4 regions of the Streptosporangium sp. LJ11 genome follow, and region 3 is predicted to be linked to each of the others. Evidence: riboswitches for the same ligand, from Rfam matches in the RefSeq annotation. Region 3 holds a riboswitch; each other region holds the start of a gene.
The links. Region 3 has a riboswitch for cyclic di-AMP ahead of ACTOQ3_RS01155 (hypothetical protein). Riboswitches for the same ligand answer to the same signal wherever they lie in the genome.
Positions count from the first base shown of each region.

Region 1: linked by a shared signal. The riboswitch ahead of ACTOQ3_RS18280 (C40 family peptidase) and the one ahead of ACTOQ3_RS01155 (hypothetical protein) in region 3 are both predicted to bind cyclic di-AMP.
Region 2: linked by a shared signal. The riboswitch ahead of ACTOQ3_RS02890 (C40 family peptidase) and the one ahead of ACTOQ3_RS01155 (hypothetical protein) in region 3 are both predicted to bind cyclic di-AMP.
Region 4: linked by a shared signal. The riboswitch ahead of ACTOQ3_RS28650 (CHAP domain-containing protein) and the one ahead of ACTOQ3_RS01155 (hypothetical protein) in region 3 are both predicted to bind cyclic di-AMP.

Region 1 covers NZ_JBPXMB010000011.1:199,065-203,266, reverse strand. Annotated here, with positions in the region: gene ACTOQ3_RS18290 (branched-chain amino acid aminotransferase) at 1-166, opposite strand, end outside; gene ACTOQ3_RS18285 (3-isopropylmalate dehydrogenase) at 340-1,386, opposite strand; cyclic di-AMP (ydaO/yuaA leader) riboswitch at 1,527-1,759, shown strand; gene ACTOQ3_RS18280 (C40 family peptidase) at 1,747-2,355, shown strand; gene serA (phosphoglycerate dehydrogenase) at 2,855-4,202, opposite strand, start outside.
Region 2 covers NZ_JBPXMB010000002.1:66,897-71,098, reverse strand. Annotated here, with positions in the region: gene ACTOQ3_RS02900 (M48 family metallopeptidase) at 1-710, opposite strand, end outside; gene ACTOQ3_RS02895 (hypothetical protein) at 707-1,555, opposite strand; gene ACTOQ3_RS02890 (C40 family peptidase) at 1,786-2,307, opposite strand; cyclic di-AMP (ydaO/yuaA leader) riboswitch at 2,441-2,600, opposite strand; gene ACTOQ3_RS02885 (class I SAM-dependent methyltransferase) at 2,930-3,628, opposite strand; gene ACTOQ3_RS02880 (NlpC/P60 family protein) at 3,729-4,202, opposite strand, start outside.
Region 3 covers NZ_JBPXMB010000001.1:237,432-241,633, forward strand. Annotated here, with positions in the region: gene ACTOQ3_RS01145 (roadblock/LC7 domain-containing protein) at 1-225, shown strand, start outside; gene ACTOQ3_RS01150 (hypothetical protein) at 238-609, shown strand; gene ACTOQ3_RS01155 (hypothetical protein) at 747-1,574, opposite strand; cyclic di-AMP (ydaO/yuaA leader) riboswitch at 1,842-1,992, opposite strand; gene ACTOQ3_RS01160 (DUF4253 domain-containing protein) at 2,358-3,230, opposite strand; gene ACTOQ3_RS01165 (IclR family transcriptional regulator) at 3,492-4,202, shown strand, end outside.
Region 4 covers NZ_JBPXMB010000021.1:61,180-65,381, forward strand. Annotated here, with positions in the region: gene ACTOQ3_RS28640 (oxidoreductase) at 1-617, shown strand, start outside; gene ACTOQ3_RS28645 (TetR/AcrR family transcriptional regulator) at 633-1,211, shown strand; cyclic di-AMP (ydaO/yuaA leader) riboswitch at 1,921-2,059, shown strand; gene ACTOQ3_RS28650 (CHAP domain-containing protein) at 2,078-2,773, shown strand; gene ACTOQ3_RS28655 (ABC transporter substrate-binding protein) at 3,176-4,202, shown strand, end outside.

The DNA of each region.
Region 1 (4,202 bases), on a different contig from region 3:
GCCTGGCGTCGTGCCAGCCCCGTCCCTCGGTGTAGTCGATCGAGATCATGTGGTCGGTGAAGACCTGACCGAACCCCGGGCTCGCCAGTACCTGCTCGCGCTCTGCCGCGGTGCGAGCGTGGTCGGAGAGCTGCACGTCGAAGCTGAGCTTCTGAGCGGTGGTCATCGCACGGATCCTTCTCTTGGTGTCTGGCTTACCCTTGGGTCCATTCTGCGTCGGACCGGGTAACGGGAAACTACTCCATCTATGCCGAAAACCGGCAGTGCTGGAGAAACAAAAACGCACCTGGCGGCTCGGGTGAGCCGCCAGGCGCGTCGGGGTCGAGGAGGGCGGCTTCCTCAGCCGGCTACTCGGGCGGTGATGTCGTCGCCGATCTCGTGGGTGGTCCGGCCGGCCCGGCCGGCCGGCCGCTCGGCCAGGTCGTCGGCGACGGCCCGCTCGACCCTGGCGGCCTCGGCGGCCATGCCCAGGTGGTCGAGGAGCATGGCGACCGACAGGATCGTGGCGGTCGGGTCGGCCTTGCCCTGGCCCGCGATGTCGGGGGCGCTGCCGTGGACCGGCTCGAACATGCTCGGCGCGGTGCGGTCGGGGTTGACGTTGCCGCTGGCCGCCAGGCCGATGCCACCGGCGATCGCCGCGCCGATGTCGGTGAGGATGTCGCCGAAGAGGTTGTCGGTGACGATCACGTCGAAGCGCTCCGGCTGGCTGACGAAGAACATCGAGGCCGCGTCGACGTGACAGTAGTCGGTCTGGACGTCGGGATACTCCAGGCCGACACGGTCGAAGGTGCGGGCCCAGAGGTCGCCGGCGTAGGTGAGCACGTTGGTCTTGTGGACCAGCGTCAGCTTCCTGCGGGGGCGGCCCAGCGCCTTGTCGAAGGCGTAGCGCACGACGCGCTCGACGCCGTGGGCGGTGTTCAGCGACTCCTGGGTGGCGATCTCGTGCGGCGTGCCCCGGCGCATGACGCCGCCCGCACCGGCGTACGGGCCCTCGGTGCCCTCGCGGACGACGACCATGTCGATGTCCTCGGGACGGGCCTTGCCCAGCGGCGTCTCGACGCCGGGGAAGAGCTTGACCGGGCGGAGGTTCACGTAGTGGTCGAGCTGGAAGCGGAGCTTGAGCAGCAGGTCGCGCTCCAGGACGCCCGGGGGCACGCTGGGGTCGCCGACCGCGCCGAGCAGGATCGCGTCGTATCCGCGCAGTTCGTCGAGGACCGGATCGGGCAGGGTCTCGCCGGTCTCGTGGTAGCGCTTGGCACCGAGGTCGTAGGTGGTGGTCTCCACCTTCGTGCCGACCGCTTCGAGGACCTTCAGCCCCTCGGTGACGACCTCGACTCCGATTCCGTCCCCGGGGATGACCGCCAGGCGAATGTTACGCGAATCCATGCAGGCACCTTACCGGTCCGTCTCGGTGATCGAACACCGGTCTCATCCTCCGGACACATCCGCCCGACGAGGCCTCTGATCGTTTTGTCCATCTTTGCTTGGTATTGACCGTTTCGAGAGGTTTCGTTATGGTCCTCCCATTCACGTCAATGCCTAATCCGTACGGGCCATCCCCTTACCGGGCCCGCACGGAGCCGGGGAACCACTCTTTACGGGATCTACCGGACCCCGGGCACCCCGCTCCTCCCCCGGAGCGCGTTCCCGGCCGTCATCAGGTGGATTCCTTGGGGCGAATCAGCGCGTTCTCGCGCCGTAGGGCGGCCTCCACGCCCGAGCCCGACAGCTCACCCGGCCGGCCTTATGGAAGGAATCACCCTGTCCGGCACAGTTCTCCCCCGTGTCCTGTCCATCTCCGCCTCCATGATCGTCGCCGGCGCCGCGGTGTGCGCGACCTCGACCGCCGCCCTGGCCGCATCACCGCCCCCCGCCCCCGGGCCCGCCGCGCTCAACACCCCCGCGCTGAAGGACGCGCTGAAGGCCACGGCCGTCAAGCCCGCCTGGCAGAAAGCCGTGAAGTGGGCCATGTCCAAGCGCGGAACGCCCTACGTCTGGGGCGGCACCGGCAACGGCGGCTTCGACTGCTCCGGCCTGGTGCTCCGCGCCTACGGCGCAGCCGGGATCAAGCTCCCCCGCGTCACCAACGACCAGTACGCCGCCTTCTCCAAAAAGATCACCTGGGAGAATCTCAAGCCCGGTGACCTGGCCTTCTTCAGTGGCCTCGGCCACGTCGGCATGATCACAAAGCCCGGCTACATGGTTCACGCCCCGCGGACCGGCGACGTGGTCAAGGAGGAGAAACTCGACTCCTGGCGTCGCGAATCCTTCGTCGGCGCGGTGCGTCCCGACCCGCAGGGGGTTCAGCTGGCCAAGCGGGTCGAGCTCGCGACCGAAGCCGTGACCGACGGATGAGACACGCCGGCGGATCACCGCTGGGAGGCCGTGGAGACCCCGGCGGTGGAGAGAACGGGTTCAGCGGGTGGGAGCACCGCCGTTGTCCCTGCGGTCCAGAGCGGTCTGGAGCGCGTCGATGGCCTCGTCCTCGGTCTCCTCGGGACGGTTCCAGGGATACATGTCGTACATGGCGAATCTCGTCTCGGTCGCATGCCGGCAAGGAAGGTGGTCGAGACTCCGGTCGGGACTCCGACCAGGCCTGATGTCGCGGGTCCGGATCACGGACCGGCGGCGGGGGCTTGGGGCCGGCATGCGCCACGACACCGCGGCGAGTCGCCGGCCTGCCCCTGTCAGGCCTCGCCGCGGCAGGTAGGAATTACGAGAACCTGGCGCATTTGACTCCAGGTTACCCGTCCGCGGGAAAACCGTCTCGCCCGGCGTACGCACTTCTCACATGCTGAGACGAGACGTGGCCGCCGCCCCGGTCCCCGGGGCGGCGGCCACGTCGGCGGTACGGCTAGTCGGCCAGGTCGACCGAGCGGCCGCTGTCGGCGCCGATCTCCGAACCAATCTGGTCGATCACCTCGGCCGGGATGGCGGTGTCGACGGTGAGCGCGATGAGCGCCTTGCCGCCCTTGGCGTCACGGGCCACCTGCATCGAGGCGATGTTGATCGAGTGGTCGCCGAGAATGCGGCCGACCACGCCGACGATGCCGGGGCGGTCGGTGTAGGTGAAGAACGACAGGTGGTCGGTCGGCTCGATCTCCATCTGGTAGCCGTTGACCTCGACGATCTTCGTGATCTGCCTCGGCCCGGCCAGGGTGCCGGAGACCGAGACCGCGCGGCCGTCGGCGAGGACGCCCCGGACCGTCACGACGTTGCGCCAGTCGGGGCTGTCGGAGCTGGTGATCAGCTCGACCGACACGCCGCGGTCCTTGGCCAGCAGGGGGGCGTTGACGTAGGTGACCAAGTCCTCGACCACGTCGGTGAAGACGCCCTTGAGCGCGGCCAGCTCCAGTACCCGGACGTCGTGGGAGGCGATCTCACCGCGCACCTCGACGTCGAGCTTGGTGGCGACCTCGCCCGCGAGGGCGGTGAACACCCGGCCGAGCTTCTCGGCCAGCGGCAGGCCCGGCTTGACGTCCTCGGCGACGGCGCCGCCCTGGACGTTGACCGCGTCCGGCACGAACTCCCCGGCGAGCGCGAGCTTCACGCTGCGCGCGACCTGGGTGCCGGCCTTCTCCTGGGCCTCGTGGGTGGAGGCGCCCAGGTGCGGGGTGACGACGACCTGGTCGAGCTCGAAGAGCGGGCTGTCGGTGACCGGCTCCTTCGGGAACACGTCGATGCCGGCGCCGGCGACGCGACCTTCCTTGATCGCGGAGTAGAGGGCGTTCTCGTCGATGATGCCGCCGCGGGCGACGTTGATGAGGCGGACGTTCGGCTTGACCGTGTGGAGCTCCCTGTCACCGATGAGACCGATGGTCTCCTTGGACTTGGGCAGGTGCACGGTGATGAAGTCGGCCTCACTCAGCGCCTCCTCCAGCGAGACCAGCCGGACGCCCATCTGCGCGGCGCGGGCCGGCTGCAGGTAGGGGTCGTAGGCGATCAGCTCGACGCCGAACGGCTGGAGGCGCTGCGCGACCAGCTGGCCGATCTTGCCGAGGCCGAGGATCGCGACGACCTTCTCGTCGAGCTCCACGCCGGTGTACTTCGAGCGCTTCCACTCGCCGCCCTTGAGCGCGGAGTGCGCCTGGGCGACGTTGCGGGCGGAGGCGAGAATGAGGGCGACGGTGTGCTCGGCGGCGCTGGTGATGTTGGAGGTGGGCGCGTTGACGACCATGACTCCGGCCTTGGTGGCCGCCTCC
Region 2 (4,202 bases), on a different contig from region 3:
ACGAGCACGTTCTCGACCGGCACGCCGTCCCTGGCGGCCATGGCGAGCAGGTCGTCGCGGAGCTGCCCGGCCTCCAGCGGCCTGAAGTCGTTGAAGACCGGCTCGATGAGCACCGGGTAGGCGAAGGAGGCGACCACGGTCAGGGCGAAGGCCCCGGCCGCCGCGGGGATCCACCAGCGCCGGTAGCGCCGCGCCAGGGCGATCACCGCCAGCACCATGATCGCGGTCAGCGCGGTGCCGATGCCGGTGCTCTTGGCCCGGTCGGCCGCCCACGCCGGCCAGGCCTGGGTGGACAGCCCGAAGTCGCGCAGGTGGCTCTCCGACCACATCCCCAGGGGCCAGCGCAGGATCGCCACGGCCACCGACAGCGCCAGCACGCCGAGGAGCGCCCGCAGCCACCAGGGCCCCGGCAGCCGGCCGGCGAGCCGCGCGCCCAGCGGGGTGGCCACCAGCACCCCCGCCACGACCAGCGTCAGGCCGAGCGACAGATAGCCGGGAAGGCTGACCAGCGCGTCGAACGTCCCGGCCCTGGCGATCTGCTCGGCGGTGAAGTCGCGGGCCGGATCGGGAACGACGGCCGGGGCCCCCTCGGGCAGCGCCCTCCAGGGCGTCATGAACGCCACGACCGCCAGCGTGACCACCCCCAGGGCGGCCAGCGCCCACCCCGCCGACCGCACGCCCGCGGGCGTGTCCGTCGTGCTCAGCGTCACGTGAGTTCCTCCCTGAGGTAGTCGCGCCAGGCTCGGGTGAACTCGTCCACCGGCAGGCCGAGCGTGCTCTCGACATCGCTACCGTAGAGCCTCACCAGGGCCTTCTCCCCGAAGCGCTCCGCGACGAACCGGCAGGCGAGCCACGCCTCCTCGTAGGCCTGCGCGAGCCTCGGCGCGCCGGGGGCGAAGTCGGCCGGGCCGGGGAGCCTGGCGGGCAGGACGCCCGAGCGCACCTCGGCGGCCAGTTCGGCGGCGGCCGTACGCACCGCGATCCCGGCGTCGCGGTAGCCCGCGTAGTCGGCGAAGCCCTCCGACAGCCACATCGGCACCCGGCCGCCGCGGGTCGCGCCGGTGGCCACGTGGGCGAGCTCGTGGGTGATCACCACGTCCCTGCCGGTCGCGGTGAGCCGGGCGTACCCCGACGGCAGGACGACCACCCGGTCCGCGGTCGCCATCGCGGCCAGGCCGCGGGTGCTCCCGGCCCCGGCGAGCGCCGCGGCCTCGGCGTCGGTGGCGGGGAAGAGGACCACCGCGGGGACCGGCCCCCAGATCGCCGCGATCGTCGCGCGGGCCCGGTCGGCCCTGGCCGCCAGATCCCGCAGGACGGCGGCCGGGACGCCGTGGCCGATCACGAGGGAGTGCTCGCCCCGGACGGTGACCGCGGCGCCCCGCCACAGGTCTCGGGGGTCGCGCGGGCTCCGGGAGGCGTACGGGACGAGGGGGCGGGGGGCGCGCGGGAGGGGTGCGGCTCCGGCCAGGAGAGGTCCCGTCCCGGCGAACGGGCCGGCGCTCATCAGCGCCAGCATCCCGGCGAGCACGGCGCGGCGCCCTTTCGGGACGGACACGAGCCGATGGTACTCGACCGGCATGGAGCGGCCCCGGTCCTCCTGGTGGAGGACCGGGGCCGCTTTTCCGTGCTCGGGCGCGTGCTCGGGCATGTGCTCGGGCGCGTGCTCCGGCGCGGGCTCGGATTCCGTACCTGGGCTCCGTGCTCACGCGCGGGTCCCGGGCTCCGTACCCGGGCTCCGTACCCGGGCTCCGTACCCGGGCTCCGTACCCGGGCTTCGTGCGGGGCTCAGGCCCCGGGCCGTACCGCTCCGGCGAAGGAGGACCTGTAGTAGCCCGCCAGCCTCACGACACGGACCGTCTTGCCGCTGCTCGGCGAGTGGACCATCCTGCCCTTGCCGACGTACATGCCGACATGACCCTTTCCACTGAAGAACAGCAGGTCACCGGGGCGCAAATTGCTCCACGAGACCTTTTTCCTGATCGACCTGTACTGGCTGTGCGTGATCCTGGGAAGGGACACGCCCGCCTTCCGCCAGGCGTACCGGACGAGCCCCGAGCAGTCGAACGCTCCGGGACCGGAGGCTCCCCACCGGTACGGATCGCCGATCTGCCTCTTGGCCGCCGAGACCGCCTTGCCGGCCCGGACCTTCTGCAGTGCCGCCCTGCTCTTCCTGGCCTTGGCCTTGACCGTGGCCTTGGTTTCGGCCTTGGCCTTGGTCCCGGTCTGAGAGGCGGTCTTCTTGGTGCTCTCGGCCTTCTCGGAGACACCGGCCACGCTGTTGACCAGTATCTCGGAGGGGCCGTCCACCGCCTGCGCCGCCGTGGACCCCAGGGTGACCGCTCCGGCTGAGGCGGTCAGGGTGAGGGCGATGCCGCCGAGGGAAAGGCGGAAAAGGCGCGACAGACGAGGGTTGTACGGGGTGGTAGACAGGATTTCTCCTTGGGACTTCCACTGATGCCTACCGGGTTAGCTGACGGATTCGGGCTTGGAAGATGCCCTACGGCACAAACGCGCCGATTCACCCCTGGCCACGCTGTATCGGGCCTTTTGGGTCCCCGGTTCCATGCCTCCTGGCTGCATAGATTCGGCGGGCCGCCGCGACGAGCCCTGCCCCCGGGTGGGGGCGCGGCGGCCGGTTGGATTTCTATAGGGACACCGGCCCGAAGACCGACATTCACCGCGACGGCGTGGCTTGCACGTCGCGACGCCAGAAGTTACCCCGATCTCCAACTTTCGGCAAAGCATTCGCCAAATTGGAAGATCTACTACCCCTCTTGATCTTCCTGTTACCCCTGCTTAATGGCTATTTATGCTATTGAGATATGACTCTCGTCACACCCTTCTCTCTAGTCCGACAAATCACGATTTATGTAATCTTCATCACACTCACCGCCGGTGGAGCGGTCCCGGACGATCCGGCCGGGTGACCTCAGCGCCTGACGCACGTGTAGGCGCCGTACATCGACTCCCGGAAGCCCGCCTCGACGATCTCGAATCCGGCGGCGTCGAGCATCGGTTCGAGCAGCCACCTGAAGGTGCTGTACTCGGTGCGCAGATGCTCGGCGTAGTCGTCGCGGGTGTAGCCCAGCGCGGGATCGCCCGCCGCGCCGTCGAGCCAGCGGCCGAGCACGGCGTCGGCGTCGGCCGGCCGGAAGTCGAAGATCAGGTCCCGCAGGCGCAGGACGCCCCCGGGCCGTACGATCCGCGCGACGCGGTCGAGCGCGACGGCCTTCCAGAAGTCGGGGAGCTGGTGGAGCGCGTGGCGGGTGTAGACCGCGTCGGCGGGCGGCCCCGCGTGCTCGTAGGACAGGAAGCCCGCACGCACGCGCTCAAGGCCGGAGAGCCCCTCCTCGGCGGCGCGGGCGCCGAGGAAGTCGTGCATCGCCGGGGAGACGTCCACCGCCACCACCCGCCGGAACCGCCGCGCCGCGGCGAGGGCGAACTGCCCCGTCCCCGCGCCGAACTCCACGACCGTCGCCGCCTCCCCCACGCCGTGCCCCGCGAGCACGGCGAGGTCCTCCCCGGGGTCGGGCCTGCCCTGCTTGCGGTCGAACCCGGCGACGAACGCGGCGTCGAGGTGCTCGGGACCGGCGTACGCGAGCTCGTCGGGCATCCACGGCTTGATCATGTCCCGATGCTGGCAGTACCGCCGTGTCCGGCACATCCGGTTTTTTCCGGCACCCCGTCACGCGCGAGGCGGGGCCGGGACCTCCCCGGCGGGAGCGCGGTCAGGGGCGGACGGCTCCGACGATGCGGCGGCCGTAGGCGGACAGCGGGACGACCTTGACGACGTCGCCGGTCTGCGGGGCGTGCACGATCTGGCCGTTGCCCGCGTACATGCTGACATGGCCGAGACCCTCGCTGAAGATGAGGTCGCCCGGCTGGAGCTCGCTCAGCGAGACCTTGCGGCTCGCGCCCCAGCTCCACTGCTCCCAGGTCGTGCGGGGGAGGCTGACCCCCCCGCTGCGCCAGGCGCCCTGGACCAGGCCGGAGCAGTCCCAGCCGCCGGGGCCCGTGCCACCGTACCGGTAGGGCTTGCCGACCTGGGCGAAGGCGAACTGCAGGGCGGCGCGGGCGTTGCCCGAGGCGGAGCCGTTGTACTGGATCCCGGCGCTCTCGGGGTTGCCCGTCCTGAAGGCGTTGAGCTCGCGCAGGATCTTCGTCTGGGCCTTGACCATCTTGTCGGCCCTGGCCTTCTCCCT
Region 3 (4,202 bases):
CTGGCCCTCAGCCGCCGGATGACGAGCATGGCCGGCAAGGGCACCTTCGAGGAGACGTTGATCTCCGGCACCAACGGCTACGCGGCGTTCTACGCCGCCGGACCCAAGATCGTCCTCACAGTCCTGGCGCGCCCGGGGACCAACCTCGGGCTGCTCCGGCTGGAGGGCCGCAAGACGGCGGCCAGACTGGCCGCCGCCGGTTCGCGCACATCGATACCCCAGTGATCGGAGACAGCAATGGGCAACATGGACATCTCGCTCAAGGAGATGATGGCGATCGACGGTGCCGTCGGCGCGGTCGTCGTCGACTACAACAGCGGGATGGCGCTGGGCGCGCTCGGCGGGTCCAAGGACCTCGACCTCCAGATCGCGGCCGCGGGTAACACCGAGGTCGTCAAGGCCAAGATGCGGACCATGGAGTCGCTCGGCCTCAAGGACGGCATCGAGGACATCCTCATCACGCTCGGCACGCAGTACCACGTGATCCGCCCGATCGCCGGCCGGAGCGGCAAAGGGCTGTTCCTCTACCTGGCTCTCGACCGGAACCGGGCCAACCTCGCGCTCGCGCGGCACACCCTGCGCGGCATCGAGGAGAAGCTCGAAGTCTGATCCTCCGGTGCGGTCCGCGCCCCGGGAGGCACGGACCGCACCGGAGTCCTCTCAGCGTCCTCCCGGAGTCCTCCCGGAGCCCTCCCGGAGCCCTTTCGGAGCGTTCCCGGAGGACTCCGGAGGGCGGCGGCTCCGGCTCAGCCCTTCCCCGCGCCGATCTCGGCGGCGCGGGCACCGGCGACGGCCACGCCGGCCGGGGCGTGCCAGGAGGCGGACTCGACCATGACCTTGGGCTTGCCGGTCCACGGCCGCACCGCGGCGCTCACCGGCTGGGTCTGCACGCCTATCCCCAGTTCCTGGGCCTTGGCGAAGACGACCGTCGGAGGCTTGGCCGGGCTGGTGTCCCTGCGGCTCCAGGCACCGGTGGAGAACGCGACGGGGTGGTTCTTTATCCCCGTACCGTCACCCCACTTGGTGACCACGTACTTGATGTCGATGTGGCCCATCCCGCCGTTGCCGTCCACGCCGAGCGTGCTGGCGTTGAACGTTCCACCGGTCAGGTCGGCGAAGGTCTTGGCGTCGATGTCGATCATGATGCCCTGGTTCGAGGGGGAACCGGGGCCGCGGTCGCCGACGAAGAACTTGGCCTTCTTGCCCTTGTAGATGAGGTAACCCTCGGTGAGCAGGGGCCAGCTCGGGCTGGCGATCATGCCCTTCTGCATCGGCCGGCCGCTGGCGGGCAGACCGGTGTCACCGGCCCGGCCGGAGGAGTCGTCCCAGAAGTAGGAGGCCGTGGTCGCGCCCTGGAGGAGGACGGACTCGGCGCTGGCCTTCGCCACCCCGACCTCGGGGTCGGCGGTGGCGGCGAAACAGGTGGATGCGGGCAGCGCCACCGCGACACCGGTGGCGGCGAGGACGCTCGCGCCGACCAGAGCGGCGGCGGCGAGGCGGCTTCCGCGGGGCTTGTTCTTCTGCCAGGTGAACTTGCTCAGGCCGTTCTTGTGCAAACCAAGGAAGGGGCGCATGGAGAAAAGGCTCTTTCGCGAGGGAACGGGGCAGCCACGTGCGACACACCGAAGGGGTGCACTGGCGGGGACGCGCTCGTCGGAAAAGGGGGCGTAGCCGGAATCTCAGGCAATCGCTACGCGGAGCACGATCTGGAAGGTGCCGCGATCAGGCGCGGCGAGAAGGTCCGGGGGGAACGGGGGATGTCGGCGGAAGGGGGGAAAAGTTCAGGTGGTCGGCACGGACAAGGGCTGCACCGACGTGGTAACGCGGTGATCCATGAGGGGATCTCCTCTCCATCTCGTCTACCGGGTTAGCTGACGGGTTCGGGCGGTGGAGTTGCCCTACCGCCGCGTGGTCGCGGCGGATTCACCCCGGAAAAGTGGTTCCCCGGCTCCGGGGCCCCTGCGGGCCCTCGGGATTCGACGTCGGCCGGCCGCTCCCTCTTGTGAAGGGCAGGTCGCCTACCGATGACTGTGGACACTACCCACCAAAACCGGACAAAGCAAAGCAAACACCATGAAAACCCCAGAAGATCTACCTACAAGGTTCAAGGAAGCCTCATCGATCGCCCCGTCAGGCCAACACCCGTCCTACCAGCACGGATGTCTCCCCCATCTCGGTGTCCAGCCCCGAAACCCCGTCCCGGGCCCCGTTCCAGGGCCCCGCGCCCGGAGATCCACGCGGCGGAACGCCGCCTCGCGAGCCCTCCCCAGGCCGGCCGATCCCTTTCCGTAAAGGTTCACTCAAGGGGAGCCCGCCCCGCGGGTCGTCCCCGGCCGACCGGTCCCGCCCGGCCCCGCTCAGTCCCACCAGAACGACCAGGCGTTCCTGCCCTTGATCTGCTCGGCGTAGTCGATGAGGTTCCCCGCCCCCTGGATGATGCTGTCGGGACAGAACGTCCAGTGCTCCGCGGCGACGTGCAGGGCGTGCTCGGAGGTGGTCGGGGGCGCGGCGACGCTGAGGTCGAGGGTGTTGAAACCCATGCCGACCACCCGCACCCCGAACCTGTCCTCCCAGCTGCGCACGACGGCCGCGAGCGGGACCATCCACTCGTTGTGGTTGAGGGCGCCCTGCCAGCCCATGACGGCGAGGGCGTCGGCCCCGCGCTCGACCGCGACGAGCCCGAGCGGGGTCCTGCGCTCGGCCACCAGCCCGGCGTACCAGTCGGCGACCACGCCGGGGTCTGCGGCGAGCCTGCCCGGGGGGGCCGGGCCGGGGCACTCGGGTCCGAAGGGCTCGAGCAGTTCGAGCTGGTCGAGGTTGGCCTTGGCGATCCAGTCGGACCACACCTCGGCCATGAACGCGGCGGCGTGGTAGTTGTCGATCTGACCGGCCGTGTCCGGGGCGATCTGGCCGGCCGACCAGGGCTGGACGGAGTCCTCCAGCAGCACCGGCCACAGGCCCGACCGCTCGTGCTGGGCCCTCAGCCGCGCCCAGTACTCGCCGGAGACCGCCACCTCGCTGAGCCAGAACGCCGGACGGCGACGGACGGCGAGCTGGGCGTAACCGGGGTCGGGCCACACCACGTCCCCCGGCGGCAGCTCCACCGAGAGCCTCCTGCCCCTGCCCCCGCCGGTCCCGTCGCCGCCCTCGCTCCCGTCGGCTCCGTCGGCTCCATCGGCGAACAGCTGGCCCAGAACTGGCGGAAGTCGCTCACTCTCACAATCGCTCATCTCTACCGATCCGATCCTGACCACGGACCAATTTTGGCCTGTCAACCATCCCGAGGGACAGTTCTGCCCTGGTCCAGGCAAAAATTATCGGTAGTGGGGAGAAACGGAACCGGGTGGGTGCCCGTCCTCCACCGTCCGTCCGGCCGGCCAGGCGCGGTTTGTTGTGCAGTGCAGAACGTTGTGCTGCAAAGTGGCCGCAGGGCGGGGTACTCGCCTACCTTGACCAGGTATTCGATTGCCGGATCACATTGGGAAGCCGCGATGAGTGAGCCCGCTCCGGAACGCAACCGGTCGGCCTCGCTCCGACGCGCCCTCGCCGTCCTCGCGCACGTACGCGACCACGCGGGTGCGGGCCACGGCCTGTCGCTCACCCGGCTCGCCGAGGCGCTCGACCTGTCCAAGAGCACGGTGCTCCGGTTGACCGCCCCGCTCATCGAGGCCAGGCTCCTGGAGCGCGACCGCAGGAGCGGCGCATACCGGCTGGGCAGCGGCGCCCTGCACCTCGGGCAGGCCTACCTGTCCACCCTCGACCTGCGGACGGTGGCCGCCGAGGAGTCGCACCGCCTGATGGCGGAGACCAGGGAGACCGTCCACCTCGTGGTCTACGATCCGCCCGACGTGGTCTACATCGACAAGGTCGAGAACGAGACCAACGTGCGCATGGCCTCGCGCATCGGCAGCCGCAACCCCGTCTACCGCACCGCCGTGGGCAAGGCGATCCTCGCCTGGCAGCCGGAGGAGGCCGTCGAGGAGATCGTGGCCGCCGGGATGCCGCACGTCACCCGGTACACCATCACCGACGCCGCGCGCCTGCGCGCCGAGCTGGGCCGGATCCGGCAGCGGGGCTACTCGGTCGACGACCGCGAGAACGAGCCCGAGGTGCGCTGCGTCGCGGCGCCGATCTTCAACCACAACGACGTCGCCACCTCGGCGATCTCCATCTCGGGCCTCACCTCCCGGATCACCGCCGCG
Region 4 (4,202 bases), on a different contig from region 3:
TCGACCTGCTGGTCAACAACGCCGGGGTGGGTCCGATGCCCCGGCGGACCACCGCCGACGGTTTCGAGACCCAGTTCGGCGTCAACCACCTGGGGCACTTCGCGCTGACCGGGCTGCTCATGCCACGCCTGCTGGCCGCCCCCGCCGCCCGGGTGGTCACGGTCTCCAGCGACGCCCACTCCGTCGGCGCGATCGACTTCGACGACCTGGCTCTCGAGCGCCGGTACGGCAGGTTCTCCGCCTACGGCCGTTCCAAGCTGGCCAACCTGCTGTTCGCCCTGGAGCTGCAGCGCCGCGCCGACGCCTCGGGGGCCGCCCTGCTGAGCCTGGCGACCCACCCGGGCATGACGGCCACCGGCATCATGAAGCTGGGTGCCCTCACCCGCCCCCTCAGCGCCCTGATGCGCCTGGCGCTGCAGCCGCCCGCCAGGGGCGCCCTGCCGTCCCTGTACGCGGCGACCTCTCCCGAGGCGAGGGGCGGGCAGTACGTCGGGCCGGGGCCGAAGGTGCTGCGCCCCTCGCCGAAGGCGCTGGACGCGGTGGTGGCGGCCAGGCTCTGGGAGAGGTCGGAGGAGCTGACCGGCGTACGCTTCTGGGAGATCAGGCAGCACTCGTGAACCATCGGAGGCACCTTGCGTCTCGATCCCGCGCGGGAACGGGCGATCCTCGACGCGACTCTGGACCTGCTGTCCGAGGTCGGATACGACCGGATGTCCGTCGACCAGATCGCCAGGCGGGCCAGCGCCAGCAAGGCCACGATCTACCGTCGCTGGCAGGACAAGGAGGCGCTGGTCGTGGACCTGATCTGCAACCACCTTGAGATCGAGGTCGCGCCGCCGCCCGACACCGGGACGATGCGCGGGGATCTGATCGAGGTCGTGGACGGGTTCTGCCGGATCCTGGAGCGGAAGCACGCGATGATCTTCGGCCTGTTCCCCGCGCTCCTCACCTCCCCCGACCTGGCCGCCGCCCTGCGCGACAACGTGCCCCGTGCCGACATCACGGGCACCACCCCGCTGCTCGACCGCGCCAGGGAGCGCGGCGAGCTCCCGGGGCCGGTGGACGCGGTCGAGCTCAGGAAGGTCACCGAGGCGCTGGTGTGGTACCGGCTGTTCTTCACCGGAAAGCCGCTGGACCGGGAGTTCGTCGAGGAGACGGTCGACCGCTTCCTGCTTCCGCTGTTTCGCGCGTGGTCCGGCTCGGCGACCTGACCCCGGCGGGCGGCCCGCACCTCCCGGGAACGCGCTCCCCCGTCCCGCACGCCTTTACCTCCGCGGACGGCGAGGCCTCCTGGAAAGCGTGTTCCTTTACCTCTTATCTTTACCTTCGCGGGCGTCGGGCCCCTCCGAGCGCACGTTTCTTTACCCTTCGGGCGGCCAGGCCCGCCGACGGCCGGATCGCACCCATGCCCCATCGCTCTGAGCTGCGGAAACCTCGTCAGGCGCGGGTCGCGGACCTCTGGCTCCCGCGCGCCCTCTCCTGACCTTCCATGGGAGAACCCCTACCATCCGAATACTTTTTACTATCGAATGCCTGTTCGGAAACATAAGGACACGCCACCTTGGACCAGGGGGTTCGCCCGCACGTCATAGCACCCCCCGTCCGACGGCTCGCAGGCGGGTCCGGAAAACCGGGATCGCCGTGGGGGCAGGGGATCCCGGCCTCGGCGGGGCGTTCCCCCAGCCGCCGGAAGGAGACGCGGCCGGCGCGGCCTCACCCCGCTCCCGGGCCGGGCGGCACCCCGCAACACCGATCCGATTCGGACGTATTCCCAAGTCAGGGCAATATGTCCTACTTGTAATCGTCTGTCCGTCTGGCGTACCTTCGTCCTATTCATGGCGATTGCCTAGATCTATCCAGGTCTATGCATTGCCGTCACATTGCCCGACCGTGTCCCACCTGACGGAGACCTTCCGCCGGTGAGCACGGCCGCCGAATCCGCGAGGTCTGCGGAACCGGGGAACCACGTTCCTGGGGTGAATCAGCGCACCTGTGCGCCGTAGGGCACTTCCCAGCCCGAACCCGTCAGCTAACCCGGTAGGCGGAATGGAAGCGAAGCAAGGAGTCGAACCCCCGTATGGCTAAGCATCGCCTCATCTCCACCCCCCGCGCGGCATGCGCCGTCCTGGGCGCCTGTATCGCCCTGACGACCGGCACCACCGGCGTCGCCCTGGCCGACGGCCACGGCGTCGTGAACGCTCCGCCCGTCGACACCAAGGCGCAGACGTCCAAGGCCGCCAAAACCCCGCTCCAGACCGTGGCCGAGAGACTTCCCAAGGTCTCCGCGGCGAAGGTCCTGGACATCGCCTCCAAGCAGATCGGCATCCGCGAGAACGCCGAGGGCGGCGGGACCAAGTTCCACTCCTGGTACATGTCGAGCCCTCGCGCCAAGGAGACCCTCGCCCGCGACGGCGGCAACACCGTGTACGACTACGCCAACGCCCCCTGGTGCGCGATGTTCGTCTCCTGGGTCGGCGAGATGGCCGGCATCCGCCCCACGATGGGCTGGGACGCCTACACCGTAGCCCACGCCAAGTGGTTCAAGGACAACGGGCACTGGGGCACCATCCCCACCCCCGGCGCCGTCGTCTACTTCGACTGGGCCGGCGGCAAGAGCATCGACGGCATCGACCACGTCGGCTTCGTGAAGAAGGACAACGGGGACGGCACGATCACCACGATCGAGGGCAACACCGGCAACGGCGACGTCGAACAGCGCGTCCGGCCCGTCTCCCAGATCGTCGGCTACGGATACCCCGTCTACTCCGACTGACCCCGCGCCCGCCGCCCGCGCCCGCCTCCCCCGGCGGCGCGGGCGTCCCGGCCCCCCGCCGGTGAACGGCCGCCCGGTCCACCCGCCCCCGGGAGCGTTCCGCGTCCCCCACCCCGCACGGACACGAAATGCCCCGACTGTATGCCCGTGAGATGGGAGCGCTCCCAATCACCCTGATGAGGTGTTTGTGCATATTCGATGCCGATAGTCCTGCCTAAAACGACCGGATGTAACGGTTGAGTTTCGGCATATTGACGTCTCGGTTGCCTATCGTCCACTCTTCGTGGGAGCGCTCCCAAAGCACATTGAGGAACGACCTCGTCGCGAGGACCGCGTTTGTCGGGGACCGGCCCGCGATGTCGCCTCCCAATGATTCGGGCGACCACCTGAGAGGGGTCCGTAATGTTGAACAACAAGCGGCACGGCAAGCTGGCCGCCGTCGCGGTCATGGCGGCCACCGCCCTGGCCATCACTTCGTGCAGTTCCAGCGAGCCGTCCGCGCCCGCCGCGGGCACCGGTTCCGCCGCCGCTCCGGCCGAGCCGGTGACCATCACCGTGCACACCTTCGGCGGCGGCGAGAACTTCGGCTACGACAAGGCCGTGGAGACGTGGAACGCGGCGCACCCGAACATCCAGGTCAAGTACCAGAACCTGACCGACCGGTTCGAGGACGTCTACCTCCCGCAGCTGCTCCAGCGCCTGCAGGCGGGCAGCGGCGCCGCCGACATCATCGCCCTGGACGAGGGCGCGATGGGTCTCATGAAGGCCCGCCCGCAGTTCTTCACCGACCTGGCCGAGTACGGGCTGGACAGCCGCAAGGCCGACTTCCCCGCAGCGAAGTGGGACAACGGCATCAACGCCGACAACAAGCTCTTCGCCCTGGGCACGGACATCGGCGGCATGACCATGTGCTACCGCAAGGACCTGTTCGAGAAGGCGGGCCTGCCCACCGACCGCGAGGAGGTCGGCAAGCTCTGGCCGGACTGGAACGCCTTCAAGGCGATCGGCGAGAAGTTCAAGGCCGCCAACCCCGGCAAGACCGACCCCAAGTTCCTCGACGGCCCCAACACGCTCTACAACGTGATCCTGTCGCAGGAGGCGCCGAAGAACGGCAACGTCGCCTACTTCGACAAGAACAACCAGCTCATCATCGAGACCAACCCGGCCATCAAGACCTCCTTCGACACGGTGAAGAGCTTCAGCGAGGCGGGCCTGACCGCCAAGCTCGCCTCGTTCACCCCGCCGTGGAACGCCGCGATCAAGAAGGGCGCCTTCGCGACCATGGGCTGCCCGGCCTGGATGCTCGGCGTGGTCTCCGGCGCGGCCGGTGACAGCAACAAGGGCAAGTGGGACGTCGCGGCCGTGCCCGGCGGCGCGGGCAACTGGGGCGGCTCCTACCTGGCGATCCCCAAGCAGAGCAAGCACCCCA